Regions from separate parts of the Pseudomonas sp. DTU_2021_1001937_2_SI_NGA_ILE_001 genome, predicted to be linked through region 1. Evidence: predicted binding sites of a transcription regulator. Region 1 holds the regulator's gene; the other holds the start of a gene.

What was found. Region 1 encodes LexA, which represses DNA repair genes until DNA is damaged. Its sites were predicted from a motif close to CTGTNTNNNNANACAG; they were not measured.
Region 2: a site for LexA is predicted at 2,885-2,900, ahead of imuA (translesion DNA synthesis-associated protein ImuA). Genes of this name have one in related genera too.

What each region holds. Positions count from the first base shown of each region.
Region 1 is NZ_CP135971.1:38,171-43,717, forward strand. It holds gene topA (type I DNA topoisomerase) at 1-1,833, shown strand, start outside; gene RRX38_RS00170 (DUF6586 family protein) at 1,903-2,427, shown strand; gene RRX38_RS00175 (hypothetical protein) at 2,494-2,730, shown strand; gene sulA (SOS-induced cell division inhibitor SulA) at 2,899-3,369, opposite strand; gene lexA (transcriptional repressor LexA) at 3,380-3,988, opposite strand; gene RRX38_RS00190 (TetR/AcrR family transcriptional regulator) at 4,195-4,905, shown strand; gene nagZ (beta-N-acetylhexosaminidase) at 4,984-5,547, shown strand, end outside.
Region 2 is NZ_CP135971.1:827,036-832,582, forward strand. It holds gene RRX38_RS03695 (error-prone DNA polymerase) at 1-833, opposite strand, end outside; gene RRX38_RS03700 (DNA polymerase Y family protein) at 830-2,239, opposite strand; gene imuA (translesion DNA synthesis-associated protein ImuA) at 2,247-2,864, opposite strand; gene RRX38_RS03710 (YeeE/YedE family protein) at 3,023-3,460, shown strand; gene RRX38_RS03715 (DUF6691 family protein) at 3,462-3,878, shown strand; gene codB (cytosine permease) at 4,079-5,341, shown strand; gene RRX38_RS03725 (PucR family transcriptional regulator) at 5,338-5,547, shown strand, end outside.

The DNA of each region.
Region 1 (5,547 bases):
GCCATGGCCGCGCTGAACAAGCTGAAGGCTTCCAGCTTCAGCATCGTGCGTCGTGAAGACAAGCCGACCAGCAGCAAGCCCTCGGCCCCCTTCATTACCTCGACCCTGCAGCAGGCTGCCAGCAACCGTCTGGGCTTCGGGGTGAAGAAGACCATGATGATGGCCCAGCGTCTGTATGAGGCCGGTTACATCACCTACATGCGTACCGACTCGACCAACCTCTCTGCCGACGCCCTGGCGATGGCACGCAGCTACATCGAGAGCGAGTTCGGCAAGAAGTATCTGCCGGACAGCCCGAACCTCTACAGCAGCAAGGAAGGCGCCCAGGAGGCTCACGAAGCGATTCGCCCGTCGGATGTCAACACCCATCCAAGCAAGCTTTCCGGCATGGAGCGGGACGCCGAGCGTCTTTACGAGTTGATCTGGCGCCAGTTCGTGGCCTGCCAGATGCCGCCGGCCCAGTACCTGTCGACCACCGTCGCGGTGGCCGCTGGCGATTTCGAGCTGCGTGCCAAGGGCCGTATTCTGAAGTTCGATGGTTACACCAAGGTGCTGCCGCAGATCGCCAAGCCCGGTGATGATGGTGTGCTGCCAGACATGGCCGAAGGCGAAAAGCTCGATCTGCTCGCCCTCGACCCGAGCCAGCATTTCACCAAGCCCCCGGCGCGCTATTCCGAAGCCAGCCTGGTCAAGGAGATGGAAAAGCGTGGTATCGGCCGACCTTCCACCTACGCGGCGATCATCTCGACGATTCAGGATCGCGGTTACGTGACATTACACAACCGCCGTTTCTACTCCGAGAAGATGGGTGACATCGTCACCGAGCGCCTGGCTGAAAGCTTCTCCAACCTGATGGACTACGGCTTCACTGCCGGCATGGAAGAAAACCTCGACGACGTGGCCCAGGGCGAGCGTGACTGGAAGAACGTGCTGGACGAGTTCTATGACGATTTCCGCACCAAGCTGCAGATCGCCGAGGCGCCGGAAGGCGGCATGCGCGCCAACCAGCCGGTGATGACCGACATCCCATGCAAGGTCTGCGGTCGCCCGATGCAGATCCGTACCGCCTCCACCGGCGTGTTCCTCGGCTGCTCGGGCTACAGCCTGCCACCCAAGGAGCGTTGCAAGGCCACCGTCAACCTCACGCCGGGTGACGAGATCGCCGAAGACGACGAGGGCGAGTCCGAATCCCGGGTGCTGCGCGGCAAGCATCGCTGCCCGATCTGCAGCACGGCGATGGATGCCTACCTGCTGGACGAGAAACACAAGCTGCACATCTGCGGCAACAACCCCGACTGCTCGGGATATGAGATCGAAGAGGGCAGCTACCGCATCAAGGGCTATGAGGGCCCGAGCCTGGAGTGTGACAAGTGCGGCAGCGAGATGCAGCTCAAGACCGGTCGATTCGGCAAGTTCTTCGGTTGCACCAACCCTGAATGCAAGAACACCCGCAAGCTGCTGAAGAACGGCGATGCGGCGCCGCCGAAGATGGATCCGGTGAAGATGCCGGAGCTCAAGTGCGAGAAGGTCGACGACACCTACGTGTTGCGTGACGGTGCTTCAGGGCTGTTCCTGGCCGCCAGCCAGTTCCCCAAGAACCGCGAGACCCGAGCGCCGCTGGTGCTCGAGCTGCTGCCGCACAAGCAGGAAATCGACCCCAAGTATCACTTCCTGTGCGATGCGCCTGCCCAGGATCCAGATGGCCGTCCGTCGGTGGTGCGCTACAGCCGCAAGACCAAGGAGCAGTATGTGCAGACCGAGGTCGACGGCAAGCCGACCGGCTGGCGCGCGTTCTACGATGGTGGAACCTGGAAGGTCGAAGACAAGCGCTGAGGGCGACGCCCCTGCGTCGGCAGGGGCCAAGGCCGGTAATCGGTTTCATCGTTTCAGGGAGGCGCCAGCATGGCCCACGAGTTGTATACCCGAACCAACCAGAAGATTTTCTTCGCCGGTTTGGCCCTCGAAGCCTTGAGCAAGGCAGAGCAGGGTCAGGCACTGAATGCCCAGGCCCAGGTGCAGGCCGGTCGCGAAACCGTCCTGTTCCACCTCTATGGTGCGCTGCTGGGCTTGTGCCATGAAATCGCCGGTTACTACCGCCTGCCTCAGGCCGGGGCGCCTCGTGCCGAGACGCTGCTGGCGCCCGAGGTACTGGACAGCGTAGCGATTCCTGAACTGGCCGAACTGATCGAGCTGGCGCAGAACCGCCATACCTGGCTGGGCCAACTGCTCGATGCCCATGCCGACCTGTTCCGACCGCCACGTGCACCCAGCAAGCCCAAGGGCGATGTGACCCAGCCGATGATCCAGGCGGTGAATCTGGATGACGAGGAGCCTGAGCAAGGCCTGAGCCATGCGGAACTGGAAGGCTGGCGGCAATCGATCAAGTCACTGGCGGTGCGTTTTCGTCAGGGCATGAACGAGTTCTGAAAAGCGTGGGTGTATGCGGAGGGCCAGACTGTTACAATGTCCGCCTTTCGCGGAGAATTTGTACTGATGTCTACTTCTTTTCTTGAAATTGTCGAGCTTCCTGACGGGCGTATCGAACTGCGACGCGCCGAGGATGAAGGCTCGTTGGTCACGCTCAACTTTTCTGAAGATGCCAAGGTGTTTCTGCAAGGTCAGCACGTGGAAGTGGCCAAGGCCATGCTGAGCGTGGGCGTGCAGATGGCGGGTCGCCTTGCCGAAGGCGTGCTGGAAAAGGAAGAAGAAGGTCCACGCGTCCTGCATTGAACCCAGCGCGCTGGTTCAGGCAGTTTCTCGACAGGTGCTTGTCCCCTCAATTAGGGTGAGTTGCCTGTGTCTTGCAATCAGAACGGTAACGCCTGCTGGTTACCGCTGATCGGTTTCGCTTTCACCTTTCGCTGTCCATCTACCCCCGCGCGCAGGGTTCGATGGCGTTCAACCCAGCCTGACGTTGAGGCTTTGTGCTTCGCCGTCTCGTGCGGCCGCAGTCAGCTGCTGGCGTGCCGATGCGCTGAGTGGGCTGAGCCAGCTGACGACCGTATGGCTGCGCCCCAGGCGCAAGGCTTCCCGAGTCAGGTCCAGCGCGGTCTGGTTGCTGCGTGGCCGCAGGATCAGGATGCGTTCCCGGTTCAGCCCGGCATCACGCAGCCAGGTCTGTGTCACATTGGCCGGTGGTGCAATGAGTGTCAGCCAGCGCGCGTCCTGCTCCTGGCTCAGTTCCCGGAGGATGGGCGCCAGCAGACCAAGGCAGTTTCCGGCCGCACCACGCAATGACAGCTCGCTGAACACCTCCGGCAACGGCTCGCGCATGGCCGGCGGCAGCTCCTGAAGGGGCGTGATCATGGGTTGGGCCAAGAACGCCTCGAACAACGGTAATTGGGTATTGGGGGCCGGATGGAACTGCATGACTGTCTCCTTAACGGCGGATGACGCCGACGCTCAAGCCTTCGATGACCAGCTCCTGTTCCTTGAGGTCGACCTCGATGGGGGCGAACTCAGGGTTTTCAGCAATCAGCCAGACCTTGCTGCCTTCACGTTTGAAGCGCTTGACCGTGACTTCGTCACCGATTCGGGCTACGACGATCTGGCCATTGCGTGCTTCACGCGTGGTGTGTACGGCCAGCAGGTCGCCGTCGAGAATGCCGACATCCTTCATGCTCATGCCATGCACGCGCAGCAGGTAGTCGGCGCTGGGATGGAAGAAGGTTGGATTGATGTTGCAGGACTCCTCGATATGCTGCTGGGCGAGGATGGGGGCGCCGGCGGCAACACGACCGATGATTGGCAGGCTGCTGTCGTCGGGCTTGGCTTCGAAGCCAGGGATGCGAATGCCGCGCGAGGCGCCGGGGGTCATCTCGATGGCGCCCTTGCGGGCCAGGGCCTTGAGGTGTTCCTCGGCGGCGTTCGGAGACTTGAAGCCCAGTTCCTGGGCGATTTCCGCACGGGTAGGAGGATAGCCATTGTCTTCGAGGCAGCGTTTGATGAAGCCAAGGATTTCGGCCTGGCGTGGCGTCAGTTTGATCATTTCGTGCGCTCTGTCTTTTTATACAGTGACTGGGATTATATACAGTGGCTGCGTCTTGGCAATCGCCGATTTGATGCAGGTGCCGAACGGGCGCTGGTCGGGACAGCTTGAACGCGTGACTGTTCAGCCACAAAATGAACCCCCGCTTGACAAATGACAGGGCTGAAACGTATGTTTCAAACGATTGTTTTGTCAGGCAGAGAGCCATGGCCCAGTCGGAAACCGTAGAACGTATCCTTGATGCTGCCGAGCAGCTGTTCGCCGAAAAAGGCTTCGCCGAGACTTCCCTGCGGCTGATCACCAGCAAGGCGTCGGTGAACCTCGCAGCGGTCAACTACCATTTCGGTTCCAAGAAAGCCCTCATCCAGGCGGTCTTTTCCCGCTTCCTGGGGCCGTTCTGCGCCAGTCTTGAGCGCGAGCTGGAGCGTCGCCAGGGTCTTCCCGAGCACAAGCCGAGCCTTGAGGAACTGCTGGGTATCCTGGTCGAGCAGGCCATGGCCGTGCAGCCGCGCAGCGGCAACGACCTGTCCATCTTCATGCGCCTGTTGGGCCTGGCGTTCAGCCAGAGCCAGGGGCACCTGCGTCGTTACCTGGAAGACATGTACGGCAAGGTGTTCCGCCGCTACATGCAACTGGTCAACGAGGCCGCGCCGCAAATCCCCCCCATCGAGCTGTTCTGGCGCGTGCACTTCATGCTGGGCGCCGCCGCGTTCAGCATGTCCGGTATCAAGGCCCTGCGGGCGATTTCCGAGAATGATTTCGGGGTGAACACCTCCATCGAGCAGGTCATGCGCCTGATGGTGCCGTTCCTGGCCGCCGGCATGCGTGCCGAGAGTGGTGTGACCGAGCCTTCCATGGTGTCCGCGCAACTCAGACCCCGCAACAAGACGCCCGCCGCGCTCGCCGCCAAGGCCTGAAGCCACATTGCACCGGGCCGCAGGATCAAGCACCATGCCGGCTCGATCCAAGGCAAGGTGTTTTCTATGAGTTCTGGCCTGCAAGGCTCCCTGATGGTCGATGTCGCCGGTACCTGGCTGACCGCTGAAGACCGTCATCTACTGCGCCAGCCCGAAGTGGGCGGCCTGATTATCTTTGCCCGCAATATCGAGCATCCGCGTCAGGTCCGCGAGCTGAGCGCATCGATCCGCGCCATTCGCCCGGACCTGCTGCTGGCGGTGGACCAGGAAGGTGGGCGGGTGCAGCGCCTGCGCCAAGGCTTCGTGCGTCTGCCTGCCATGCGCTCGATCGCTGATCGCCCTGATGCCGAAGCCCTGGCTCGTCACTGCGGCTGGCTGATGGCGACCGAGGTACTGGCCGTAGGTCTCGACTTGAGTTTCGCGCCGGTGCTGGACCTGGACCACGGGCGCAGTGCCGTGGTCGGTACCCGTGCCTTCGAAGGTGATCCCGAATATGCCGCACGCCTGGCTGGCGCGTTCATCTGCGGCATGAACGAAGCGGGCATGGCCGCCACCGGCAAGCACTTCCCGGGGCACGGCTGGGCCGAAGCCGATTCGCACGTGGCCATTCCCACCGACGAGCGCAGCCTGGAGAGCATCCGT
Region 2 (5,547 bases), 790 kb from region 1:
GTCAGCTCACGCAGCCAGCCACTCGGGGTATGGCCGCTGGGCACCACTTCATGGGGGTACTGGTAGCGCAACTGGTCCAGCTCGAAATGGCAGCGGGCGGCGATGTTCAGCGATTCTGCCAGCAGTTCAGGCGGGTAAAGGCCCTGCAACACCGGGAGGGGCCGCAGATGCCGTTCGCCATTGGCAAACAGGTGATAACCGGCTTCGTCGACCGTGCAGTGGTGGCGGATGGCGGTGAGGGTGTCCTGCAGGGCGCGACGGCCCCGTACATGCATGTGCACGTCGCCGGCCGCTACCAGCGGCATGCCCAGGCGCCGGCCGAGGGCCTGCAGGCGAGCGAGGCGTTGCGCATCGTCCGCGCCCTGGTGCAGCTCCACGGCCAGCCAGCAGCGCCCGGCGAACTGCTCGGCGACCCAGGCACCCTGGGCGTCATGGACCTCGCCGGCCGCGTCGGCTTCCGGCACCCACAAGGCCAGTACACCGTCATGCGGGCCTTGCAGATCGGCCTGGGCCAAGGCGTAGCAGCCCTTGCGGCTGCGCCGCCGGGCCAGGGTCACCAGGGCGCAGAGGCGTTGGTAGCCCGCCAGGTGTTCGGCCAGCAGCACCAGCTTGAGACCTCCGGCGAGGTTGACCTCGATGCCGGTGAGCAGCCGCACCCCGGCGGCCTTGGCGGCCTGCCAGGCGCGCACGATGCCGGCCAGCGAGCACTCGTCGGTGATCGCCAGGGCGGTATAGCCCAGTTGCGCGGCGCGTTCGAACAACTCCTGGGCATTCGACGCACCGCGCTGGAAGCTGAAGTTCGACAGGCAGTGCAGTTCGGCGTAGCCGCTCATGCGAACCAGCCCTGCACCTGCCAGGGGCCGTCGCGGCCAGCCTCGCGATAGGCCCAGCCACGCTGCCCGGCCGGGGTACGCACCACGTAGTAGTCGCGACGCACATCGTCACCGTCCCACCAGCCGGACTCGATGCGTTCCGGCCCTGCCAGCACCTCAAGGGCGGCCTGCGGCCAAGGCTCGGGAACCGCCAGCAGCCAACCGGGGCGTGGCGCGCTGGCCGGTGAGGGGGCGGCCACGGGGGCCTGGCTCCAGGACCGCTCCGGGCGGTGGTCGGCGCGATGCTGCAGTTCGTACACCGCCGCATCGCCCAGGCGGGCACGCAGGCGTTCGCGCAGCTGTTCCCAAGGCTGCGATTGCTGCGGGCGCTCGTTGAACAGCGGCTGATGCTGAGGGGTGAAGGCCGGCACCTGGTCGGCCAGCAGTCGGACCGCCAGCACCGGTGCCGCGAGTTGCAGGTTCTCCAGGCGGCCGCGGCTCAGTTCGAAGAGCATGCCAGCGTCACGCTCGGCACTGAGCAGACCGACCGGCACCTGGCTGTCGGGCAAGGCACGGTGTTGCAGGTACAGCACGAAGCGCTGCACGCCACAGTCGCGCCCGGCCAGCCAGGCGGCCAGGTCAGCGGTCAGGCGACGCAGTGGAAACAGCAGCGCCTGGTGCGATTCCACCTCGAAGTTCAGCTCGAGGCGTACATCGAAGACATCCGGTGGCGTGTAGAAGTCCAGGGCCATGGCCCGCTGGCCAAGCAGGCGGTCGAGTTGCACCAGCAGCTGTTCGGGAAAGCGCCGCGCCAGGCTGCTGCGCGGCAGGTCCATGACCTGCTGCAACTGGCGCAGCCCCATGCGCGCCAGGGCATTGGCGGTTTCTGCCGGCAGGCCGGCGCGCTCCACCGGCAAGCTGCGCAACAGCGGTCGCAACTGCGCGGTATCGAACACCGCCAGGCCGTCGCGGGCATTGGCCAGCACCCGTGCAGCGGCCGGGTTGGGGGCAGCGGTGATGCGATGGGCAAAACCCAGTTCGCGCAACTCGCTACGCAACCGCGCTTCGAGGCGTGGCCAGGGGCCGAACAGCCCCAGGCTGGATTGCACCTCCAACAGCAGGCAACGTGGGTAATGCAGGCTGACCTGGGCACTGAAACCATAGGCCCAGGCTGCCAGGAACTGCTGGCAGCGCTCGAGCTGCGCGTTGTCGTAATCGGCCGTCGCGAAACCGCTGGCCAGGGTCTGCGCGGCGGTCAGCGACTGCCCCGGCCGCAAGCCCAGGGCGCGGGCCGCCGGATTCACCGCTTGCAACACCCGGCGTTGCGCCGGCCCGCTCAGCAACACCAGAGGCTGAGCGGGGTCGTCACGCTGGCGCAACACGGCGTCCATGGCCAACTGGGGCAGCAGGATGCAGGCCCAGAGCATCGCCATGTCACTGCCAGCCCATGGCGATGGGCTGCTGCGCGGCCAGCCCGCCCCGGCACTTGAGCACTCGCAACTGCGCCGGGTTGCTCTCCAGGGCCAGACGCAGCGCGGCCGGCGAAGGGTTGCGTGATTCATGCAGGGGGCGGTAGGCGAACGCCAAAGTCTGGCCGCTTTCCGCTGCCACTTGCAGGCGTCGCAGGGCACGGTCGTCGGCCTGTTGCAACCAGCACAGCACCGCGCCGCAACTGCCCGAGCGCAGGCTCTGCTCGGCGGCCCACAAGGCATCGCGGCCCTCGGCCTGGATGATGCTCAGGTAGCGCAGGTCGACCTGCGCTGCCGCCCAGGCACGGGGGTAGGGCAGGTGCGGCGGGCCGACCAGCAGCACCCGCTCGGCGCGTGCCGTGAGACGTGCCAGGGTCGGCCACAACAGGCCCAGCTCGCCGATGCCCTGGGCCGCCACGAGAATCTCGCTGAGCGCTGCTGCCGGCCAACCGCCGCCGGGCAGGGCCCGGTCCAGGGCCGCGTGGCCGGTGGCAGGGTTGCTGGGGGCGTTCACTGGCATGGACTGGCCGCGCCAGATACGGCGGGTGTCGAGGAGGCTGTTGAGAGAAACGACTGCGGACATGAGGGTAGGCCAGAAAAACACTGTATCTACATACAGTATTTGTCTCATCGTCGAGATCGGTCAACCCCGCGCCGACCAATTGTATGGCCACGGGATATCAGCCAGCGTGGCGTGGCCGTACACTGCGGCGCTGGTATTTCCTCACTGGAGACGACTTCATGACTTTCGATGCACTGGCATTCACCCCCGGCCCGGCGCTGGCCGGTGGGGTGCTGATCGGCCTGGGCGCGGCGCTGTTCGTGGTCGCCAATGGGCGTGTTGCCGGTATCAGCGGCCTGCTGGCGGCGGTCTTCAAGCGCGGCGAGCCTGGCTGGGGCGAGAAGTTGGCCTTCCTGCTGGGCCTGTTGGCCGCGCCGCTGCTCTGGGGCTGGGTGGCGCTGCCACCCCAGCCCCATGTGACGGCAGGTCCCCTGGTCCTGGTGGTGGCCGGCCTGCTGGTCGGCCTGGGCACCCGCTATGGCAGCGGCTGCACCAGCGGCCATGGTGTGTGTGGCCTGTCGCGGTTGTCCGGGCGCTCGCTGGTGGCCACGCTGTGCTTCATGACCAGCGGCTTCGCCACGGTGTTCATCCTGCGCCACGTGCTGGGTGGGTTCTGACATGCGTGCACTCACCGGTTTCATCGCCGGGCTGCTGTTCGGCACCGGCCTGTTGCTGGCGGGCATGGCCGACCCGGCCAAGGTCCTGGCGTTTCTCGACCTGGCCGGGGCCTGGGACCCTTCGCTGGCGCTGGTCATGGCGGGGGCACTCGCCGCACTGATCGGTCCGATGACCTGGATCCGCCGCCGTGGTCGACCCTTGCTCGACGGTCCCTTGCACCTGCCAGAGCGCCGTGGCCTGGACCGGCGCCTGATGGGTGGCAGCCTGCTGTTCGGTGTCGGCTGGGGGCTGGCCGGGCTGTGTCCCGGCCCGGCCCTGGTCCTGCTGCCGGGCGGCCACTGGCAGGCCTGGCTGTTCATGGCTGCGCTGCTGGCCGGGATGAAACTCTTCGATCTTGTCCAGGCCAGGGCGGTCTGATTCGGTGTGCCGCGATGGTGCGCGGCTGCCTCGATACGAGGCAGCGCGCACATAAAAACCGCTCTGTCGGCAGGTAAAAATGTGCAGTCTGTACAGCTTTGAATGGTCGTTTCGCCTGCTTTCAGGCCGCGTTCGCGTCTGCTCAAAACTGGCCTGGCGATTGCTCAAGGGCTGGGTATCCCCATCCTGGAGCCTGGCCCATGAGTACACACGACGAGTTTCCTCTCTCTGAAGCGCCCCAGCATGCGCGCAAGGGCTTCATGCCCATCGCCATGGTGCTGTTCAGCTTCACCTTCTTCACCGGCACCATGTTCGCCGGTGGCAAGCTGGGCATGGCCTTCGATTTCACCGACATGCTGTGGATCGCAGCCATCGGCAACAGCCTGCTGGCCTTGTATGCGGCTGCCCTGGCGCTGATCGCGTCGCGCAGTGGGCTGAACACGGTACTGATGGGGCGTTTCTGCTTCGGCGAGTCCGGCAGCCGCCTCTCTGACTTCCTGCTCGGTTTCGCCGAGCTGGGCTGGTACGCCTGGGGCACCGCTACGGTGGCCATCGTGTTGGTAAAGATCCTCGGCCTGGCGTCAGACTTCACGGTGCCGCTGATGGTGCTGTTCGGCCTGGGCTTCAGCCTCACGGCGATCGTCGGCTTCAAGGGCCTGGACCTGCTGTCGCGGGTCTCGGTGCCGCTGATGTTCGTGCTGCTGGTGGTGTCGATGGTCATCGCCACCCGTCAGGCCGGTGGCCTGAGTGGCCTGCTTGCCGTGGTTCCGCATGAAAGCATGACCTTTTCGGCGGCGGTGACCATGGTCTTCGGCACCTTCGCCAGCGGCGCCACCCAAGCCACCAACTGGACACGCCTGTCGCGCAGCGGTCGGGTGGCCGTGGCAGCCAGCGTGGTCAGCTTTCTGGTCGGCAACGGCCTGATGGTGGTGGCCGGCGCCTGGTGCGCGATGGTCTACCAGCAGGCCGATATCGTCGAAGTGATGATCCTCCAGGGCCTGTCGTTCGCCGCCGTGGTGATGCTGTGCCTGAACCTGTGGACCATCCAGGGCCCGACCATCTACAACGTCGCCGCCGCCAGCTGCCACCTGCTGCGCAGCGAACGCCGGCGCACCGCGACGCTGGTGGCCGCAGCGGTGGGTATCGTGCTGGCCATTGGTGGCATGTATGAAATGCTCATTCCGTTCCTGGTGCTGCTGGGGTCGATCATTCCGCCGGTGGGCGGGGTGATCATGGCCGACTTCTGGTACCGCCATCGTGGTCAGTACCCGACCCTGGCCAGCGTGCGCCTGCCGCGCTATAACCTGCTGGGGCTGTTGGCCTATGCCGCCGGAGCACTGCTGGCCTGCCTGTCGCCGTGGGTCGCCCCGCTGGTGGGCATCGCCACTTCGGCACTGTGCTACATCGTGCTGCTGCAACTCAGTGGCCGCCGTCAGGCCCTGGCCACCGAGGCGGCGCAGTGAGCCTGAGCCTGGCCGAGATTCTCGCCTTGCCCGGCCTGCAGGAGATGACCCTGCGCGCCGGTGCCAGTGGCCTGCAACGCCGGGTGCGCTGGCTGTACGTGGCCGAGAACGAAGGCATCGCCGAATGGGTAATGGGCGGTGAGCTGGTGTTCATCACCGGCATCAACCACCCGCGTGGCGAGGCCAACCTGCTGAGCCTGGTAGAG